DNA from 4 places in the Faecalibacterium sp. IP-3-29 genome. Region 2 is predicted to be linked to each of the others. Evidence: riboswitches for the same ligand, from Rfam matches in the RefSeq annotation. Region 2 holds a riboswitch; each other region holds the start of a gene.
What was found. A riboswitch is a leader RNA that binds a small molecule or an ion and turns the genes downstream of it on or off. The one in region 2 is predicted to bind cyclic di-GMP.
Positions count from the first base shown of each region.

Region 1 (5,464 bases), 1.1 Mb from region 2:
GCGTGACCTACCGTGAGGATAAGCCCACCGTGGTGGCCGCCATCGCCCAGAAAACCCAGGAGGGCCTGTACCCCGAGGATCTGTGGGCGTGATAAGCTGAAACAGGCGCAGATGCGAAACAAAATCTGTGGCGGCCCTCTTGACTTTTTGCGCAGGAGTGCATATACTAAAGTTGTAGATGAGACTACGGAACCATTCCATGGTTCCACCAAAGCAACAAGAAGCCCCCTCGGTACTGCGAATACCAAGGGGGCTTCCTGCTTGCTAAGGGTTAGTGCTTACCGGCCTTGAACTGTTCCTCAAGCCACTTGCAGATGTAGTAGCTGACCACACCCGCTGCGACGGACAGTATAAATGAGACTACCATTTCCATGGTTACCACCTCCTTCCCACATCAAATGGGTCGGAAGGCCGACAGGTACAGTATAACAGAAAATTCGACACATTACAACGCAGAAGCGCCCCATCCGGTAAAGGATGAGGCGCTTCTACGTATATTTGGGAATATTCGGGGATGGCGTTAGTTGTTCTTGAGCTCCTGTGCCTTCTGCCATGCATTCAGCACATCGAGCTTGCTTACGGGATTGGCCGGGAAGAACTTCATCTCTTCCGGAGCCGTGCCCTCATCGTTCAGGTCAGGGATAAGCTCGTTTTCCATGGCCCAGCGGGCGGCATGCTGCAGGTCCATATCCTGCTCTTCCTGCCCTACATCGGGGTAGAGCAGTTCAGATTCGGGCATGGGCTTGCCTGCATCCTCCCACAGCATCATGGCAAGGGCGCTGCGGTTGCTGGGGAAGTAGGGCAGAGCCATCAGCTTGCCTGCAAATTCAGTGCCCAGAGAATAGGCCTGATAGCCCAGCACTGCACCGCCCACAGCGGCAGTACCAATGATCGCGGCAGTGCCCAGCACATTGGGCCCATCATCTTCAATGGTGGCATCACGGTACTGTGCGGCAATATCCGCATCACTGCTCATGGTGTTCATGGTAAAGGTGATGCTCTCAGCCTTGTAGTCCTGACCCAGCGGCAGGGAGAACTTGCCGGTAGACCAGATGTCAAACACCATGCCCTCAGGGATCAGGGTCTTGTCCAGCGTCACGGTCACTGTTGCGCCTTCCGGTACAGAGTAGGTCTTTTTGCCGGTGGTCTCGTCAGTAGTAACAGTCAGGGTATCGGTCACATCCTTGTCACCGTTTTTCACGGTAACAATGCCGCCGGTCACGGTCAGCGGGTGGCAGGCTGCGGTACCGGGGGTGTGGTCAGCGGCGGCATCACGGTACGTTGCAGACACATTCACACCACTGCGCATGGTAAAGGTGATGTTTTCTGCCTTGTAGTCCTGACCTGTGGGCAGGGAGGTAGACCAACCGTCAAACACCTTGCCCTCGGGCGCTGTGTTCTTGTCCAGCGTCACGGTCACTTCTGCGCCTTCCGGTACAGAGTAGGTCTTTTGGCCGGTGGTTGCGTCAGTGCTGCTGTTCAACTTGCTGGTCACATCGCTGCCGTCGTATTTCACAGTAACAGTGCCGCCGGTCACGGTCAGCGGGTGGCAGCTCGGAGCATCGGGGTCGAACTCCCAACCGGCATAGAGGGTGATGTCCTTTGTAATTGCGGTTTCGTCCACATCAAACTTGCCATCTTCGGGCTTGCCATCTGGGGTGGTGTACCAGCCGGTGAACTTGTAACCCGCACGGGTGGGATCATGGATGGCAGTCAGTTCGTTTGCCTTGGTATCAGTGATTTTTTCGGTCTTATAAACCGGCACCTCAGCGGAGTCGGTCAGGTTGCCGCCATTGGCATCAAAGGTCACATTGCAGAGGTAAAGAAAATTGCGGTTTTTCAGATCGGTGTTGGTAGAGTTTGCAAGCAGTTTATCTGCATCGGTTTTATTGCTGTTATAGTAGATGGCACCATTGGGAGTGTAAATATAGATAGGCTGTCCATCTTCGCCATAAATGGGGTCGCCATTTTCGTCCTTTTTGTAATCGGTAGCGTAGAAATACCCAGCCGTACAAGTGCTCAGATCATCCTGGAAGGAGGTCAATCCGGCAGGGAGCGTAATGGATTTCAGATTGAAGCAAAAGTCAAAGGTATCAGATTTAATGGTTGTTACATTTTTCGGGATGGTGATGGACTCGAGTTTTGAGCAATGCCCAAAAGCCTCCTTGCCAATGTCTGTCACACTGTCCGGCAGAGTGATCGAGGTGAGCTCTTGGCAGGATAAAAAAGCATCCGCACCGATGGTTTTCACTTCATCTTGCAGGGTGATCTCTGAAAGTGAGGTGCAATGGGAAAACGCACCATCCCCAATGCAAGTGACACGGGCGGGGATCTTAACATGATTCAAGTCGGAGCAAAACGCAAAGGAACCCTTGGCAATGGTTGTCAGGCTTTCAGGGAGGTTCACAGTGGCCAGGTTATCGCAATCATAAAACATATGAACTCCGGTTGACTGCACACCTTCGTCAATTTTGACGGAGGTAAGCCCACTGAGGTGGAATGCGAAATCACCGATCTCAGTGACCGTTCCGGGAATTTCAATCGAATCCAGGCTGGTGCAGGAATCAAAAGCATACGCTCCGATGGAAGTCAGACTTTTGGGAAGAGTGACGGTCTTCAGAGAAGAGCAAGAATAAAAGGCGTAATCGCCGATTTTCTGAACGTTGCCCGTTAATGAAAGCGATGTAAGAGATCTGCTTGAAAAGGCGTATTTTTCAATCGATGTGATAGTGGCATCAATGGTAAGAGATGTCATGCCACAGCTTACAAAGGCGTAATCGCCGATCGTTTGAAAGCTGCCAACTAACGAAAGTGATGTAAGAGAAGTACAGCTTCCAAAGGCATAGGCTCCTATCGAAGTGGCAACACCTTTGATGGTAAGAGAGTCCAAGTTGGAGCAATCTTCAAAGGCAGACTTACCGATGGAAGTGACGCTTTCTGGAATTGTGACGGATTGAATCTGGTTACAGAATGAGAGCAGAGTGTTATTTTTCGGATGATCAGGTGAATAGGTGCCAGAGAATGAAGATTCTCCCAAACCGGTTACAGGGTGGTCGTCCAACTTTTCGGGTATGGTGATGTCGTAGGAGCCAGTGCTTGTTGAAGCAACAGGGCCAAGAAAATCTGTGATGGTTGCATTACCGTCTGCATTTACCGTATAGGCATACTTGTAACCGTCAACGGTGGCTTCATATACAGTTGACGATGACGTGTCTGCCGCAAATGCCGTGACTGCCGACAGGGGCAGCATGGTGATCATCATGCAGACCGCAACCAATAAGCTGATCAAACGCTTAGGTCTCATAATTTTTTACTCCTTTTCCATGATATTCCCAAAAACTTTCTCTATTTCAACCAAAACAAAAGAGCGCCGCACCGGCCAAACGGCTGGTACGACACTCTGAACCCTTGCAGGCCCGCTGCGCGCTCGCTCTCCTGAAGGGAAGCCGACGCATCTTCACAAGGAGGTGCAAGGTTTCATGTTACCTTACCCGGATAGAATAACGTGCGGCTGGCTGCCATATTACAGGCCCTTGTAGCTTTGCGTCGCAGCCTTTCGACTGGCTTGCCGATTCTTCAGTTTTTAGCGGGAATAGCATATTGCACAGGATAAGATACTCTATTTTTTTTTTTGTCAATATGACGAAAATAGATTTGGAAGAGTATACAAAAAGGAGCGTACAATGTGGAAAACATAACGAAAACAAAATCCTGCGGCAGCACAAGATCTGCCTGACTTTATGGAGAATGCAGTGCAAGAAAAATGCCCCTGACCGAAAGAAGCCGGTCAGGGGCATTTGGGGTTGCTGCAGCGGTCAGGGTCAGTGCCTGCGCTCGTACTTCAGGCGCTCCCGCAGCTCGTCCAGAGAGCGGTGCTTTTCGCCGTGGCGCAGCTTGGGGTAAGCGCGGAGCATACGGCCCTTGCCAAAGTACTTGGAGCTCCGGGTGCGGGCGCGCATCTCCTCGCTGCGGGCCTGCAGCTCCTCGGCCAGCTGTTCCAGACGGAGCAGCTCTGCCGTGCGCTCTGCGGTGCCCTTGGCGGCCAGCTTGACGGCAGCGGCGGCCTCAGAGGCATTGAGCCGGGCCTCCTGCGAGGACTTGCGTGCGGCCTCCATGGCCTCGTCGGCCTTGGCGCGCAGGGCGGCAGCGGCATCCCGGGGGCTCAGCCTGGCGGCATTGTCCCGGGCCTCGGCAGCCGCCAGCTTGAGCTGCAGGCGGCTCTCGTCCATCTTCTGGTCCACATCCATGGCGGTGGTACCCAGCAGCTCGGTCATGGCATCGGACACGGCGTGCATACTGTCGGCCACCTTTTCCAGGGCATCCAGCTCACGGGCCAGGTCAGAGGCCGCAAAGGCGGTCACCACCACATCGGCGGCGTAGCAGGCGTACAGGATGCACATGAGAACAAAGCCCACCATCTGGGGGACCATCTCCACAAGGCCGGCGATCACGGGGTGAACGGCCTTCATCACCACAACGGTGCCCACGCCCCACAAAAGGGAGAACTCCAGGCAGATATATCCGCCGATGTTGAAGGGGAAGTCGCTGTAATCCCACCACCGGGTGTGGTAGAGCTTGTAGAGCGCCCAGCCGCCCGCCAGCTCCAGCACGCTGGGCAGGATCACGCCGCCGATATAGAGCAGCAACAGGTTGTCTACCAGCGGCGAAAGGGTGAACAGCACAATGATCATGCCAAAGCCGTAGATGGGGCAGACCGGGCCGTTCAGAAAGCCGCGGTTCACCAGCTGGCCGGTGGAAACGGCAGCATAGATGACCTCCAGACACCAGCCCAGGCAGGAGTAGATCAGGAAAAACGCCAGGATCTGATACAGCGAAAAGCCGCAGACCATGGTGTTGACAAAAAAGGACATCTTACGCCTCCTTTGCGGCGGCAGCAGCTTCCTCCGCAGCCTTCCTCTTTTTCAGGACCTTGGGCTCGATCCAGGTCACGGTCTCATCGCCGGGCAGCTTTTTGGCGATCAGGGCCTTGATCCTGATGCCCATTTCGGTGAACATCCCCTCGTGCTCGGTGCGGATGTTCCACTCCGGCTCGTTCTCGTGCAGGTCAAAGGTCTTCCAGGTGATCTCGTAGCCGGAAGCGGGGAAATACTCCAGGCTGTCGCGGAACAGGTCGTCGTCATCGGTCTTGAAGTAGATCTCGCCGCCGTCCTTCAGGAATTCGCGGTACTGGATGAGCTGGCGGGGATAGGTGAGCCGGTGCTTGTTGGAGGAAGCGTTCTTGCTCCACGGGTTACAGAAGTTGATGTAGATGCGGCTGACGGTATCCTCGGCGGTGAGCACGCCCTTGATGCGCTCGATGTCGGTGCTCATGATCTTCACGTTGTCGATGGGGCGGCCTGCCTCGGTGTAAGCGGCCTCGATCTTGCGCTTGGCAAGGATCAGCACCTTATCGGTGATGTCAATGCCCAGATAGTTGTTCTCCGGGTGGGCGCAGGCCAGCTGG
Region 1 covers NZ_CP094471.1:2,889,665-2,895,128, reverse strand. Annotated here, with positions in the region: gene MTP40_RS13895 (nucleotidyltransferase family protein) at 1-92, shown strand, start outside; gene MTP40_RS13890 (leucine-rich repeat protein) at 521-3,250, opposite strand; cyclic di-GMP riboswitch class I at 3,504-3,580, opposite strand; gene MTP40_RS13885 (putative ABC transporter permease) at 3,822-4,871, opposite strand; gene trmB (tRNA (guanosine(46)-N7)-methyltransferase TrmB) at 4,873-5,464, opposite strand, start outside.
Region 1: it holds a riboswitch for cyclic di-GMP, as region 2 does, so the genes downstream of both, MTP40_RS13890 (leucine-rich repeat protein) here and MTP40_RS08395 (CAP domain-containing protein) in region 2, are expected to answer to the same signal.

Region 2 (5,464 bases):
AACAAGTCGAAGTTTACACCGATGGCGCGTGCAGCGGCAACCCCGGCCCGGGCGGCTGGGGCGCAGTGCTGCGCTACCGCTTCAACGGCAAGGTCTACGAAAAAGAGCTCAGCGGCGGCGATGCTTCCACCACCAACAACCGGATGGAGCTGACCGCCTTTATCGAGGCCCTGCGCCAGCTCAAGGAGCCCTGTGAGGTGCGGCTGTGCTCTGACAGCCAGTACGTCATCAACGGGCTGGAAAAGGGCTGGGCCAGGGGCTGGAAGCGCCGGGGCTGGAAAAAGTCCGACGGCTCCCCTGCCCTGAACCCCGACCTGTGGGAACAGGCATTGGAGCAGGAAGCCCGGCACAAGATCACCTATGTCTGGGTCAAGGGCCATGCAGGCCACCCGGAAAACGAGCGCTGCGACCAGCTGGCCGTGGCACAAAGTCAGGCACACGGAGGGAGACAGGGACGATGAGCGATACATTTCTGCCCGGCAGCGGGTTCGATACCTATGAACAGCAGGACAAGGTGCTGGTGGGCCTGTGCGGCGGCACGGGCTGCAAAGCAGCTGTCCGCATTTTACAGCAGCAGGGCTTTGCGGTGATGGGCGCTGTGGTGCGTCTGTGCACCGATGACCCCGTTGTGGATGCCGCCAGGGAAGCCGCCAAGGCTCTGGGCATCGAGTGCATCACCCTGAATGCCAGCGAACTGGCCAGCCAGCTGGCCGAGGAGACCGCTGCCCCGGCCGACCTGCGCTTCCCCGCCCTGCTGGCGGCGGCTGACCGGCTGGGCATCCAGTACATTGCCACCGGCCACCGCGCCCGGGTAGAGACTGGTGCGGACGGCGTGCACGTCCTCTGCCCTGCCGAAATTGCGGACGAGAGTGTCCGGCTTGCCGCCCTGCCGCAGGAAACGCTGGGCCGGCTCATCCTGCCCTTGGGCGATTTCAGCCCCGAGGATGTGGCTGAGATGGCAGCAGAATAAAAAGCAAAAGAGATGCACCCCGCCTTCCTGAAACCGGTTCAGGGAGCGGGGTGCATCTCTTTTTGCTCTGTTTTATTTTATCGTACAACGCTCAATGGAAGTCATCCGCTTACTTTGCGAAGATCTGGATCCAGTTGTGGCCCCACTGAGAATTGGCATCGTAGTTGTAGCCAAGGCACATATACTTGGCGGCAGGGTCCATGATATTGACACGGTGGCCTTCCGAAGCCATCCAGTCTGCAACGACCTTTTCGGGCGTGGTCTCGCCCCAGGCGGCATTCTCGCCGGTGGCGGTATCAGACACGCCGTACTCTTTCAGCACGGTGAAGCAGTTGGTGCCATCGGGGCGGGTGTGGGAAGCGACCTTTGCCACTTCCTTTGCGCGCTCAGCGTTGACCAGCGCCAGCACTTCCTGTGCGAAACCGTTCTCACTGGTGCCGCGGGCGTAGGTAAAGATCATCACCCAGTAATTGCCGTACTCGCCGCCCTCGTAGTAGCCAATGCCAACGGAGGTGGCATCCTTGTCCAGCATCCGCTCCTTGAAGAAATCGTAGCGATTCCAGGCGGCGACCACGTCCGAAGCATTCTCAGCAGCTGCCCAGTAGTTCTCGCCCACAGAAACATCGTCCACACCGTACTCCGGCAGGATGGTGAACTCGCGGCTGCCATTGGGGCGGTTGTAGGAATAATTGACGGTAAGTTCTTCTGCACGGGCCTGTGCGGCAGCATTCAGTGCGCTGCTGCCCATGCTCAGAGGAGCCACACCGGCCTGTGCACGCTCTGCGTTGACGAGCTGCAGCAGCTCATCGGCCTTGGAAGCTGCGTGTGCGGGCATTGCCAGAACAAACATCAGGCAGATGAATGCGGCGCAGCAGACCAGATTCTTCAGGACTTTCATCGAAGCGTTACGCATGGTGTTGAACCTCTTTTGTGTTGCCCCATGAAAAAAGGTGTCGATTGCTGGTATACTCGGCAATCGACACCTGATGCTTCAGATGAAGGTCACTCAACACCCAATCTCCGCTGTGGAGACCCTCAGGTGATGAGAAGCAACTGGCTGCCATTTTACAGGCCCTATAGCTTTGCGTCACAGCCTTTCGACTGCTTTGCCGAGGATATTCAGTTTTGCGTGCCTTTCTTCTTTTGGGAAGAAATTTGAGAACGAAAAAAGGTGTTGTTCTGCAATACACTCAGCAAAACAACACCTAGAAATTCTAAGCAGGTCACCCAAAGAAAAATTTCTTTGAGAAGCAGCTGGCTGCCATTTTACAGGCCCTGTAGCTTTGCGTCACAGCCTTTCGACTGTTTTGCCGAGAATATTCAATTCACCTTGAGGAACTGTTCCCATTTCCTCGACATTATCCTACCACATCGGGCAGAACCTGTCAACTGTTTTGGAGCAGCTTTCTCAAAAAACTGCTTTTTGAAGAGTTCTTCCGTTATGCCTGCACCTCTGCCGCCTTTTTGCGCAGCTGGTCGAGGTCTGCGGCATCCGGGTGAGCCAGCGCCTTGTCAAAATTCTCGATCAGCATCTCGAGGTTGGGTGCATGGTTGGGCTGCTGCAGCATCTTTTCGTACTGCTGGCGCACAGTCATGGGCATCTTGCCCTGGCACATATAAGTTCCAATGACCGTGTTGCTCTCATCCAGCGACTTCTGCACCGCTGCCAGGATCTGCTCGAAATATTCCGCACTGCCGCCAAAGCCTGCGGTGCCGAACAAAAAGACCTGCTTCCCCTTCAGGGTCTGCAAAAAGGCGGTGAGGGTGTCATCGGCATGGCCCTTGTCCGTCCAGAAGCCGATGTAAAGGGTCTCAGCCTCCAGTGCCTCCGGGGCCGGTGCTCCGAAGTAGGTGCACTCATTCTGGGGCAAGCTTGCGCGAAGGGTGTCGGCCAGCAGGCGGGTGTTGCCGGTCTTGCTGCTGAAAACGATGGCGTAGCTCATGGTCATTCTCCTTTATTATGTTTGATATCAGATGCTTCCCTGTTCTTTTGCGTTCAGGGCATCATAGATACAGCGGGTGCCCTGATGGGCGATCAGGCCGCCCAGGCACTTCTTGTTGCAGCGGACACAGCGGTGGATCTTTGCCGCATTGCCGCTCTGCAGTTTGTTGACCCAGTTGGGGTCGGCCAGCAGCTGGCGGCACATTGCCGCACACTGGATGCGGCCGCTGGCAAGCTGCTGCTCCACAAAATCGGGGTCGTTCAGGCCGCCCACACCGCAGAGCGGCACGCTGGTATACCGGCGCACCTCATCGCAGAACTTGAGGAAGCAGCCGGTCTCCTTGAACTCGGGGTGGCTGGCCGACGGGATGGTATTTTCCAGCGCAGAGTGGTTGGCCAGTGTCACATGGAAGCTGGTCACGCCTGCCTGCACCAGCAGGGGCACGAACACGGCCAGTTCCTCCTCCACCACACCGGCGTTGCCGTAATGGGGGTTCTCCTGCCGGACAGCCAGCTTGTAGTCAATGGCCATGCCGGGCACAGCGGCGTGCACTGCCTTGACAGCTTCCACGGCAAAGCGGGCGCGGCGCTCGGCACTGCCGCCGTATTCATCGGTGCGGTGGTTGAAGATGGCGGAAGAGAAGCTGCCGCACATCCGGTCGCCGTGCACCTGCACCATGTCAAAGCCCGCCTGCTTTGCCAGCACAGCAGCCTTGCCAAAGCCCGCGATGATCTGATGGATCTTTTTCTGGGACATCTTGGTGATGTAGGGGCCCACGGCATCGTTCATCCGCTCCCGCAGCTGGTCGGGGGTGATTTTTTTCATCAGCATCCCCGGGATGCACTTGATGATGGACATCATGTCGGTATCGGTCTGGTGGAGCTGGGCGCAGACCTTGCAGCTGTATTTGTGGGCGATCTCGCAGATCTGCTGATAGAAGGCAAAGCCCTTTTTGTCAAACAGGGACTTCTCGAACCGGCTCTTGGCCACCGGCACGTCGCCGATGATGATCATGGCGCAGCCGCCCTTGGCCAGCCGCTCCATCTCCGCCAGATATTCCTCGTCCGAAAGGCCGAAGGTGGTGGGGGCAAAGATAATGCGGTTCTTCAGCTGCATTCCACCGTAATCAATGGGGCTCAGGATGGTGTCGTACATGTTACACACTCTCTTTCCTCGTCCGTGCTGCCTTTTGCAGCAGGCTCAGGAGCTGGTGCTGTTCCTCTTCGGTCAGCCCGCTCAAATTTTGTGCATCCCAATCGAAAAATACCTGGTGGCAGGTCCGGAATGCTCTCTCACCCGCCGGGGTCAGCCCCAAATGATAACTGCGGCCCTGCTTTTCCCGGGTCATAAAGCCATCTTCCACCAGCTTGATCACGCTGCGCTGGCAGTGGCCCCAGTCCAGGTGCAGGTTTTTGGTCATCTCAGCCGGGGTGCAGCCGGGATGTTTGCCCACGTAGATCACAAAATACATCATGCCACAGCTCAGGCCAAACTCCTGCAGCTGCTGGGTGGTGTAGGCTGTGAACTGCTTGTAAAACTCCATCACGTAGAAGGATATGGTCGATTGGATCACTCTTTGCATCTCCTTTACTTGACAAGGTCTAGTATAATCACATTACTTGATAAAGTCAAGTACTTTTTTCAAAAAAATTCTCCCTGCTCCGTATTTCTGTTTCGGGAGCAGGGAGAGAACGATTTTTTGCCTCAGACCAGCGGCATGATATTTTCCGGGGCGGCAGCAAGGCAGGCGGGTGCTTTTGGCGGCGGGGCCGCCAGCGTCTCCTTGGACACCTTCCACCACAGGCGAGTCTCACCGCCGGGCAGGGTGAAGATCATGTTCCAGTCAAAGGGATTCTCACTGGTGGAGACAGCCTGCACCGGCAGGCTGTTGGGGGTGCCGGGAGCGCAGGGCGCAAAATCATGGGCGCGAATGCCCACGGCACGGCAGCCCTCGGGCACCGGCAGAGCCACGGTCAGCGGCTGTTCCCAGCCCGCCAGATGAACGGTATGCTCCCCCACCCGGGTGCAGGGCAGAATGTTCTTGCAGCCGGTCAGGCGGGCGGCGGCACGGGTGCGGGGGTCGGCAAAGACCTCCTTGGTCGTACCTACCCGGAGCACCTCGCCGCTGTCCATCACGATCATCTCCCTGCACAGGCGGTAGGCCTCGTCCCGGTTGTGGGTCACCAGCAGGGCTGTGCCCGCAAATCCGGCCAGCAGGCTGCCCACCTCCCCCTCCACCTCCTCGCGCAGATAGCTGTCCAGCGCACTGAACGGCTCGTCCAGCATCAGGATGCGGGGTTGGGCCGCCAGGATGCGGGCCAGGGCGGCACGCTGCTGCTGTCCGCCTGAAAGCGCGCCGGGCAGGCGCTTGGCCAGTTCCTCCAGCCGCATAGCCCGCAATGCCTCGGCACAGGCAGCCCTGCGGGCGGCAGGGTCTTTTTCCTTTTTCAGTGCGCTGAGGATATTCTGCTCCACGGTCATGTTGGGGAACAGGGCGTAGTTCTGGAACAGCAGACCCACATTGCGCTGCTGGGGCGGCAGGTCGATGCCC
Region 2 covers NZ_CP094471.1:1,765,098-1,770,561, forward strand. Annotated here, with positions in the region: gene rnhA (ribonuclease HI) at 1-461, shown strand, start outside; gene MTP40_RS08390 (hypothetical protein) at 458-970, shown strand; gene MTP40_RS08395 (CAP domain-containing protein) at 1,080-1,883, opposite strand; cyclic di-GMP riboswitch class I at 2,016-2,091, opposite strand; cyclic di-GMP riboswitch class I at 2,217-2,292, opposite strand; gene bilS (flavodoxin family protein BilS) at 2,410-2,913, opposite strand; gene bilR (bilirubin reductase) at 2,941-4,068, opposite strand; gene bilQ (bilirubin utilization transcriptional regulator BilQ) at 4,070-4,495, opposite strand; gene MTP40_RS08415 (sulfate/molybdate ABC transporter ATP-binding protein) at 4,618-5,464, opposite strand, start outside.

Region 3 (5,464 bases), 770 kb from region 2:
CTTGATCTCCTCGGCCAGCTCCTTGCGGCGGACCGTCTTGAGGTATTCCAGTTCGTCCTGCATCGCCTTCAGGCCGGAAGCGGACATCTTGATTTCTTGTGCCATTTTGGATCTTCTCCTTGTCTATTGGATTGACGCAGCCGCAAAGCCGCGCACGAATGCTATTATGACTGTTCTATTATAATAGCAAGCCGGGAGCTTGTCAATAAAAACCACGGCGCTAGAGCGGAAAAAGCGGCGGTTTCGGCTCCCGCCCCTATGCAGAAGCGCCCCACCGGTTCCCCGGCAGGGCGCTTCCACAGGTTATTTGGGAATAGAGAATGGTTCGGTTGTGGGGGCAACCCCCCAGTCGCTTTCAGCGACAGCCCCCGCTAATAGGGGGGCCCTTGGCATGGCGGATAGTTTCACCTTTTTGCCAAGGCCGCCCCTATTAGGGGCGGTGGCATCCCGAAGGGATGACGGTGGGGTTTACTTTTCCTGTGCCTTATTCCACACGCGGATCACTTCAACACGGCTCACGGAATCGGTATCCACATAGGTCTCGCCGTTGTCCTTTGCGGCCTTGAGCAGATCGTTTTCCACAGCCCAGGCAATGGCCTTCTGGGTATCGGTGGCATCAGCGGGCAGAACTGCGGCGGGTGCGGGCTTACCGGCATGGTTCCACACCAGCAGGGCCAGCTCGGCACGGTTTGTGGGGATGGCAGTACCGGCGGGCAGAGCGGTTTTCAGGTACAGCTCCGTACCCAGCTGGTAGCCCGTCCAGCCAAGAACAGCTGCACCTACACCGGCGGTGGCCACGACAGCCACAGTTCCCAGCACGTCGGGTTCTTCCACATCGGCCATGCGGTACATTGCACGGATGGTCACACCCGTATTGGGCATGATGAACTGTGTCTTTTCAGCACTGGCATCAAAACCACCGGTCAGCTCAGTATTACCGGTGATTTCCCAGCGGTCAAAGACCATACCGTCAGGAATCAGAGTGGCATCTGCTTCCAGAATCACAGTATCACCAGCACGGGCGGCAGTGATCTCCTTATCCTTTGCGCCGTCGGCAGTTACGCTGTAAGCCTTACCGTCGGTCAGGTTCAGAGGGTAATAGCCTTCCTCGCTCTGTGCGGTCAAGATGATAGTGCCTTTGTCCTCACCGTTCAGCTTCAAAGTCAGCGGGTTGGTATGCTTCTGCTCTTCGGTCAGGGTGAAATCGGTATCACCGGCAACAGACCAGCACTTGAAGCCATCTGGGGCGGTAATGGTGACTTCCTGCTCGCCGACAACACCGGCGGTGGTCATACCGTTCACGGTGCCGCCATTCACAGTTACCCAACGGACAGCAGGGTTCTGCTCACCAAAGTTTGTGTAACGGCTGAATACACCGCTTTCAATTGTACCATTGTTGGTAAAGTAACTTGTGGCAGTGACATCCTTAACAGTGCCATTGTTGGTTACACTATTTCTGATGATGCCGTTCTGGAGTATGCCGTTATTTGTGATACGCCATTTTACTGCATTGTTTTCAAGATCAGCAGTGTACCAATCTTCAATTGTCATGGCTTTGTTCAGTTCTTTGGTCTCCACACCGCTGTTATAAGTCCAGCCATCATACGGGCTGCCGAAATACGAACCGAGGCTATCAACCGGTAGACCGTTTTCGATTTTTAAGGGAGTTGCGATTTTGCTGACGGTAATTTCGACATCTCTGTCGGTCGGCATGGTAAAAGTCAGGGTAGCATAGTCTCCATCACGACCAGCAACAGCACCGGGCAAAGTGGTTTCATCTACTTTCTCACCATTGATGAACCAACCACTAACTTTCTTTCGAGTATCTTTGAAAGCGATTGTTACTTTTGGATCACCAACGGTATATACATGATCCTGTAAGTCTTCATTAATTATGCAACCTTGAGCAGTCAATTCGTGTGCGTCTGTCAAATTTGACTTTAATTTGAATACTGCACGATTAATTGTACCCGAATTGGTTTTTATCATTTCATAGTAAGTTCCGCCATTGATAACGCCACCGGCACTATTAATGATTTGATGTACATAGCAATCGTTTATCGTACCGGAGTTATTAACATATCTATACTTTCCGCCATTGATAGTTCCCTGATTATATAAAACAATTTCATTCCGGATTTTTGACCCCTTATATGAATAACCAGAAGCGATAGTCATTGTACCAGAACCAGGCTTGTTTCTATATGGTGTCCACCACCAACCTTCACCAGTGCATTTATCAAGTGGACCAGTAGCGTTTGTTGTAATATTTGTTCTAGTGACAGTTACACCATTAACTACAATTGAGCCAGGTGTCTCGTCTGGTACTTTTGGATACCCTTCCTCGGTAATTTCAAGACCTCCGACTTCAGATGGCACGATATCATTTCCAGCTGCAAACGCCGCAGTGGGCAGAATGGTCAGAGCCATACCAATCGCTAAGACAGCGCTGACAAGTCGTTTCAACTTCATATCGTTTTCCTCCTTTTATGAATTACTCCCAAAATATAACCATGCCCGCACAAAGCAAAAAGAGCGCCGCACCGGCCAAATGGCTGGTACAACGCTCTGCGTTTTGTACTTTGGGAATCTACCGCCCCTTGAGGTGATGCCCATGTGCGGTATGGTTGAGAAAGTGCGGCTGGCTGCCATATTACAGGCCCTTTAGCTTTGCGTCGCAGCCTTTCGACTGGTTTGCCGATTCTTCTGTTTCAATGTGGCATTTTACACAAAAATCATAAGACTTTTTTTTTTTTTTGTCAATAACCCAAAACCATCTTTGGCAAGTTGCACAAAAAGGGAAGTATCTGTATGGCATTTTCGGATAGCAGCATCTCCCCGGGGAGAAGTGTTCCGTTTGGGAAAAGGCGGCGTGTTTTCTCGCTTTTTCGTTGAAATATGCCAGGTTTTATGATATAGTAGTAGTCGTTTTTACGTTTCACTCCCCTATTCTCCCTGCGGAAAGGAAGCATCCATGAACCTGACAAAGCAGTTCTTCAAGTATGTGTCGCAGAATATTTTCGGTCTGATCGGCACATCGTGCTATATTCTGGCCGACACCTATTTCATCGCCCAGGCGGCGGGCACCGACGGCGTGACCCTGCTGAACCTCTGCCTGCCCATGTACAACCTGATCTTTGCCTTCGGCTCGATGATCGGCCTGGGTGCGGCCACCCGGTACGCCATTCTGCAGGCGCAGGGCGAGGCGCGGGCGCAGCGGTTTTTTTCCAACGCCATCCTCTGCGCCTGCCTGATCGCCATCCCGTTCATGCTGGCAGGCGCGTTCTGCCCGGGCACGCTTCTGCAGCTCATGGGCGGCGATGGGGACATTGTGGCGCTGGGCCTGAACTACACCCGCATCTTCCTGCTGTTCACGCCCTTCTTCATGTGCAACTACATCTTCTCGGCCTTCGTCCGCAACGACGGCGACCCGTCCCTTGCCATGGTGGCCACCCTGAGCGGCAGCCTGTTCAATGTGGTGTTCGATTACATCTTCATCTTCCCCATGGGGCTGGGCCTGCCCGGCGCGGCGCTGGCAACGGCCATCTCGCCGGTGCTCAGCATCGCCATCTGCAGCCGCCACTTTTTTCAAAAGAGCAACACGCTCACCTTTGTCCGGCAGGACCCCTCGGCCCGGCTGCTGGTGCAGAGCTGCCAGCTTGGTATCTCCGGTTTTGTCGGGGAGCTTTCCTCTGCCGTGACCACCACCGTGTTCAACTTCCTGCTGCTCCGGCTGGCGGGCAACGTGGGCGTGGCCGCTTACGGCGTAGTGGCAAACTTTGCGCTGGTGGCAACAGCCATCTTCAACGGCGTGGCCCAGGGTGCCCAGCCGCTGATCAGCCAGTGCTACGGCAAAAACGAGATGACCGGAGCAAAAAAGCTGCTTCTGCTGGGCTGCGGCACTGCGCTGGCGCTGGCGGCGGTGTTGTACAGTGCCGTGTTTGGCTTTACCGATACCTTTGTTGCCCTCTTCAACAGCGAGAGCTCTGCACTGATGGCCGAATATGCCCACAGCGGTATGCGCATCTACTTCCTGGGCTACTTCTTTGCAGGCTGTAATATTGTTGCGGCGGGCTATCTGGGTGCGGTCAACCGCCCCACCGAGGCCACCATCACCTCGGTCAGCCGGGGCGTGGCCGCCATCGTCACCTGCTCGCTGATTCTGAGCGCCCTGTTCGGCATGAACGGCGTGTGGTCGGCCTTCCCCGCCGCCGAGGCCATCACGCTGGCCCTGACGGTGTTCCTGCTCAAGCGCCCGCAGTCTGTGTGCGGCTGAACGCCTCCACGGAAAAGAGCCGGGTGCTGCCCCGGCTCCTGAACATTTTAAATATACAGTGCCTGCTCCCGCTGGCTTTCCGCCGGGCTGAGGGGCCGTGCTGTCTGACCGGCCAAGGCCCGCCACTGTGCGGGGGATTGGCCGGTCTCTTTTTTGAACACCCGGCACAGGTAGTTGGCCCCTGAGAAGCCGCACAGGCTGGCAATGACATCCAGCGTGTATTCCCGGTGCAGGAGCAGCCGCATGGCAGCTTCCACCCGCACGGTGGTCAGGTATCGCCCCGGGGGCACCCCCACGGCGGCGGTAAAGGTGCGGACAAGGTGGCTCTTGGAGACTCCCAGCCGCTCACTGAGCTCTTCCACGCCGTACAGGCCAGCGTAGTTCTGGCGGATATCCTCAATGGCGGCCTCCACCAGCGGCGGCAGGGGCGGGGCGGCGCTGTCGGCCCCCGCAAGCTCACAGAGCAGGGCAAAGGCCAGCTGGCTGGCAACCCGGCTGCGGGGTGTATCGGCCTCGGCGGCAAGGCGGCCCAGCAGCTCTGCGGCGGCGGGGCAGGTCTCGCCCCGGGCCAGGAACGGCAGCTCCGTCAGCCCGGCAAGGAACTGCACCGCCGCCTGCCCGGTCAGCTGGATGCAGAGCAGGTGGCTCTCCCCTTCCGGGGTCAGGGTCAACGGGGCGCGGCTCAGCACCAGATGGCCCGCCGCCGCGCTCTGGGGCGGCAGGATCAGTGCGCTGCCCGCCGGGGAGGGCGAGGCATCGGTCAGGCTGGCAGTGCATCTGCCGCTGGAGATCAGGCAGACCCACAGCCCCTCGCCGGTCAGGGTCAGGGGGTCTTTGGGCTGGATATCCCGCACCACGCCAAGGGCTGCGGTGCTTGTCCAATCATAAAGCAATATCTGACACCTCAAATCAATAAAATGCTATTTTATATCACAAAGTTATCTGTTATTATAATATCAACGAGAGCGTGCACCGTCAAGGTGCCGTAACATAGAAAAATTTTAATGGAGGCAATGACCTATGGCTTCGATTAGCTGCCAGCACATCTACAAGATCTATCCGGGCGCTACCGCTCCTTCTGTTACCGACTTCAACCTGGAGATCCAGGATAAGGAGTTCATCATCTTCGTCGGCCCCTCTGGCTGCGGCAAGTCCACCACCCTGCGCATGATCGCCGGTCTGGAGGAG
Region 3 covers NZ_CP094471.1:2,537,226-2,542,689, forward strand. Annotated here, with positions in the region: gene greA (transcription elongation factor GreA) at 1-105, opposite strand, end outside; gene MTP40_RS12140 (hypothetical protein) at 469-2,472, opposite strand; cyclic di-GMP riboswitch class I at 2,634-2,709, opposite strand; gene MTP40_RS12145 (MATE family efflux transporter) at 2,975-4,276, shown strand; gene MTP40_RS12150 (helix-turn-helix domain-containing protein) at 4,324-5,169, opposite strand; gene MTP40_RS12155 (ABC transporter ATP-binding protein) at 5,297-5,464, shown strand, end outside.
Region 3: it holds a riboswitch for cyclic di-GMP, as region 2 does, so the genes downstream of both, MTP40_RS12140 (hypothetical protein) here and MTP40_RS08395 (CAP domain-containing protein) in region 2, are expected to answer to the same signal.

Region 4 (5,464 bases), 920 kb from region 2:
TGAGCAATTGCTCCATAAAATAAGATCCTCCTGAGAAATTAAGATACGTTAAAAAGTATATCTTATCTGAGGAGGAAAAGCAACATTTGTTAATTGAATTTAAAAATCTTCTGTGCAAGGCGGTAACCGCCCAGCACGAGCTTGTCGCCCTTGGGGATCTTCAGGTTGGTCACGCCGCCAAAGCCGTAGCGGATGGAGCGGTAGACTCCGGCACTGGTGTGTGCCTTGAGGTAGGCCCACAGTTCGTTCTCCTTCTGCTTTGCGGCGGCACTGCCGTCCAGCAACAGGAAGATGTCGCTGATGGCCATCATCATGGAGAGGTAGTGCAGCATATAGCTGCGCAGCTTCTTCTGGCCCTTGAGGGCATCCAGGTCCTGGCAGTCGATCATGTGGCGGGTCACCCGCAGCTGCTGGTCCACCCGCTTGACCATCACACTCTCGTTCACGCTCTGGTCGGCCCGGCCGATGAAGTAGCGGTACAGGTCCAGATCCATATAGTACATGCTCTTGACAAAGGGCAGGGGCTGGTAGACAAAGATGTTGTCCACATAGAAGGTGTGCTTGGGCAGCACCATGCCGCAGTCCCGCAGCACCTGTGTGCGGTACATCACCGAGTGCATCAGCAGGTTCTGGTCGGGCCGGAAGTGGCCGACATGCGTCCAGTTGAACAGTCGGTTCTGGGGGAACACGTTGGTGTAGCGCACGGTGTGGCTGGTGTTGTCCTCCACATGCTCGTAGACATAGTTGCAGATCATCAGGTCAGGCGCGGTGCCCCGGGCAGTCAGCGTGTTCAGCTTGGCCAGCACGGTCCTGAGGGCTGCTTCGTCCAGCCAGTCGTCGCTGTCCACTACCTTGTAATACAGGCCGGTGGCGTTGCGGATGCCCTGATTCACGCCCTCGCCGTGGCCGCCGTTCTCCTGATGGATGGCCTTGACGATGGTGGGACATTTGGCAGCGTACTCATCGCAGATGGCGGGGGTGTCATCCCTGGTGGAACCATCGTCCACCAGGATGATCTCGGCCTGCTCCCCGGCGGAGAGCAGGGTCTCGATGCAGTGGCGCATATATGCCGCCGAGTTGTAGCACGGGACGGCGAAAGTGATCAATTTCTGAGCCATACAAAATACTCCTTTGCTCTTTTCCGGCAGATGCGCAAGGCAGGGGCCGGGATGGAGATATGTACCCATATTATAGCATTTTTGTGCAGGAAATGCTATCGAACGTGGGAAATGTCAGAGATGTTTTACAATTATCCGGGAAGTTGTGGTATACTGATTGGGTTATAAACCTCTCAGGCCGCTTTGTGTCCAGCTCCCCTGGTAGGGGAGCCAAGACTTGCCTCTCCTACTAGGAGAGGTGGCATTGCGAAGCAATGACGGAGCGGTTTTGTATGGATAGGAGGAACCATGGAAAGTCCGCATAGTATTCTGAAAAAAGTCTTTGGCTACGACAGCTTCCGCCCGGGTCAGGAGGAGATCGTCTCCCGCCTGCTGGCCGGGCAGGATGTGCTGGCCGTGATGCCCACAGGTGCGGGCAAGTCCATCTGCTATCAGGTGCCGGCCCTGCTGCTGCCGGGCGTCACCATCGTGGTCTCGCCGCTGGTGAGCCTGATGAAGGATCAGGTGGGGGCGCTGGTACAGGCAGGTGTGGCGGCAGCTTTCCTGAACAACAGCCTGACGGACAACCAGAAGGCCCTGATGCTCCGCCGCGCCCGGGAGGGGTGGTATAAGATCATCTATGTGGCTCCGGAGCGGCTGGAGATGCCGGGTTTCCAGCGGTTTGCGCAGGAGCGGGAGATCAGCATGGTCACGGTGGACGAGGCCCACTGCATCAGTCAGTGGGGGCAGGACTTCCGCCCCAGCTACCTGCGCATCAAGGCGTTTGTGGACAGCCTGCCCAAGCGCCCGGTGGTGGGAGCCTTTACGGCCACCGCCACGGCCCATGTGCGGGAGGACATCCGCACCCATCTGGAACTCCACACCCCCTACGAGGTGACCACCAGCTTCGACCGGCCCAACCTCTATTTTGCCACCCGCAGGGCTCTGCCCAGCGAGAAGCCCAAAGTTCTGCTCGACCTTGTGCTCAGGGAGCGGGACAATGCGGGCATCATCTATTGCAGCACCACCCGGCAGGTGGACGAGACCACCCGCCTGCTGCAGAGCCGGGGAATCCGTGCGGCAGCCTACCACGCCAAACTGGATGCGGATACCCGGCGGCAGAATCAGGACGATTTCCTCTATGACCGGGTGCAGATCATGGTGGCGACCAATGCCTTCGGCATGGGCATCGATAAGCCAAACGTCCGGTTCGTCATCCATTATAATATGCCCAAGGATCTGGAGAGCTATTATCAGGAGGCGGGCCGCGCGGGCCGTGACGGGGAGCCAGCCCGCTGCACCCTGCTCTATTCCGGCACCGATGTGCGCACCATCCGGTTCTTCATCGACAAGGAGATGGAGGCTGACAACGGCCTGCCTGCGGATGTCAAGGCCGAAGCGGCACGCAAGGCAGAGGAACGGCTCAAGTACATGACCTTCTACTCCACCACACCGCGCTGCCTGCGGGGGTATCTGCTGAGCTACTTCGGCGAGGCCGCGCCCCAGAAGTGCGAGAACTGTTCCAACTGTCTGCTGGCAGCACAGGCTGCCGAACAGGTGGAGGAGCAGGCGGCACAAGCCCGCCAGCGCGCCGCGGCCAGTGCAAAGCGGTTGGCCTCGGCCTCCCGCCGCCGTGCCGACGAAGATGCCCTCAGCGAAGCAGACGAGAAGCTGCTGGCTGCCCTCTATGCCCTGCGTAAGCGGCTGGCCGCAAAGCAGAAGCTCCCTGCCTATATGGTGTTCAATGATTCCACCCTCCGCCAGATGGCGCTGAAAAAGCCCCTGAGCGTGGAGGAACTGCTCAATATCCCGGGTGTGGGCGAGAAAAAGGCCGCCCGCTATGGGCAGGAGTTCCTGAGTGTCATTGAGGATATGGTAAGTTCAAGGTAACATAAAACAGAAAGGAAAAACCGGAAATGCCGCTCTGGGCTGAAAAGCTCGGGCGGCATTTCTGGTTTCGTCACTCTTTGACGGCCTCACCCTCTCAGTCTCGCTATCGCTCGACAGCTCTCCCGAAGGGAGAGGTGGCATTGCGCAGCAATGACGGAGAGGGCCACCCCCCATCCCAGTCAAACTACACTAAAAAATAGACTATATTTGTAACATATTCCGAACATGACAAAAACACTTGATTTATATGTAGGGGGGGGGGGGTATAATAGGATGTGCAAGAGCACCCCCGCAAAACAGAAGAATTGGCAAACCAGCCGGAAGGCTGCGACGCAAAGCTAAAGGGCCCAGACCGGGCAACCAGCTGCACTTCCCAAGAAGTACATCCACAGCGCCACACCAGCCTTTCGGGGCAGGTGCGGCGCTTTTTTACGTTTGCGGTGGGTGCAATACACATTTGGGGTAGACTCTAAAGGAGGAATCACAATGAAACTCAAACGACTTGTCAGCGCCATTCTGGCCGTTGGCATGGCTTTGACAATGCTGCCCACGGCGGCGTTTGCGGCAGATAAACCTACGTATGTGAATCATCTTAGTTTTATTGGTGACCAGCCGGATACCAAAGGGAAAAATGCGGTTAATGGTATGATCATTGTTGATCATGCCTATAATTGGTCATGGTCAGGTAGTGATGCGTCATCATATAAATTAAATTTCACTGCTACTTTTGATCCTAATGAAGTCAATGCTGAAGTGCCAAATACTATCCCATGTGAGGTTCGCAACCAAGCTGGAATAATCAAAGATGGCATCTTTCAGAAATGTGTTTATAACTTTTCAACGATTGAGAATGGACAATTCGAATCGATCGATGCACGTTCATCTGGAATAGTGAAAGGTGGATATATCAAGAATTACACTTCTACTGTATCTGATAACACAGAGTTCGAGAATGGAATTGTCTACGGAAGCTTTGAAATGACAAAGGGAACGCTTACCGGTGGTCTGATTTGCCAGCTTCCGGATAATTTTACATCGACGACATATCAGTATCTGAAAGCACCCGGATGCTCGATTATTCCGGTGATTCCTAACCTTCCGGAGGATGTTGTCTTTAATGAAAGTGTTTATATGGTAGGTAAGAATCAGCCCCATACTTTCAAAGTTATCGCTACTTCCAAGACATTCCGTAATTGGAATTATGACGAAAGCCTTTCTCCTTATATTATTAAAATTGATGATAAGACGCTTCAGGTTACAGTGCCTGATACAGGAAATATCTATATTGAGGCCGCTGTTGATAAGGTTCCGCTTTCGGAGAATACGATTGGTCTTGTTGATGGCAAAATAGTTCCCGTGGATAAAGACGGCGAACTTTACTCTGGTAGCGAACATGATGGGTGGATTTATGATTCTAATACAAACACTTTAACCATTAAAGAGAAGTGTGATGATGGTACTGATAGTATCGTTGATTTAGGAAATACAGAGGTCGATTGGAATATCAAAAATTTCGGCATCATCAATGGGGGTATTTTTATCTCTGAAAATCCGTCTGAGGGCACTCTTAGAAACGAAGAAACCGGCAAGATTGAGGGTGGGAAATTTAATACTTCTGTAAGAAACTTCGGAACTATCGATGACGGTATATTTAATTTCAGCGTAAGCAATTATGGCACAGTAAATAATGGTACATTTACCGATCGCTATTCAAATGCCTCTGTATCCAAAACAAATCCAGATAATACTGTTACTAAAAATTACGGATTTACTAATGGCGGTATTTTTTCACGATATGCAAGCTTCGACAATCAGCCCGACATTAAACTCAGCTGGGTCACTCTGAACAACTGCACCGCCAACGGCATCTCCGGCTTGGTGGGCGTTGTGGGCAACCAGACCCTGAACGTGGAAGCAGATGCAACCTCCTGGACCGGCTGGGAAGTCACTGCCGACCCGAGCTATGAAGAAGCAATCACCAAGCAGGTGGGCAATACCACTGCATTTGACCTGACCTTGAACGGCGACGACGAGTGGAGCGTTACCCTGACCGCACAGGTCAAGGAAGGCTACTACCGGATGAGCCTGACCGATGGCACCGCCACCAATGCCGACGGCACAGAGATCACCTCTGCCAAGGCAGGCGATACCGTCAAGCTGACCGCTGCCGATGCCCCGGAGGGCATGGTGTTCGACCGCTGGGAGATTTCCCCTGCGGATGTGGCTCTGACGCTGGAAGAGGGCGGTTTTGATTCCCATGCCGCCACTGCAAGCTTCAAGATGCCTGCACAGACTTTGAGCATCCGTGCGATGTACCGGATGGCCGACCAGCCCGAGGAACCCAACGTTCTGGGCACCGTTGCCATGGTGGCAACCGCCGGTGTGGGCGCTGCTGTGGTTGGTTATACCGGCTACATGATCGGCACCGAGCTGTATCTGAACACTGTCCTGCCCGATGGTGTGGCCATCCCGCAGAA
Region 4 covers NZ_CP094471.1:2,688,189-2,693,652, reverse strand. Annotated here, with positions in the region: gene MTP40_RS12835 (cation:proton antiporter) at 1-16, opposite strand, end outside; gene MTP40_RS12830 (glycosyltransferase family 2 protein) at 90-1,118, opposite strand; gene MTP40_RS12825 (RecQ family ATP-dependent DNA helicase) at 1,407-2,987, shown strand; cyclic di-GMP riboswitch class I at 3,285-3,359, shown strand; gene MTP40_RS12820 (InlB B-repeat-containing protein) at 3,474-5,464, shown strand, end outside.
Region 4: it holds a riboswitch for cyclic di-GMP, as region 2 does, so the genes downstream of both, MTP40_RS12820 (InlB B-repeat-containing protein) here and MTP40_RS08395 (CAP domain-containing protein) in region 2, are expected to answer to the same signal.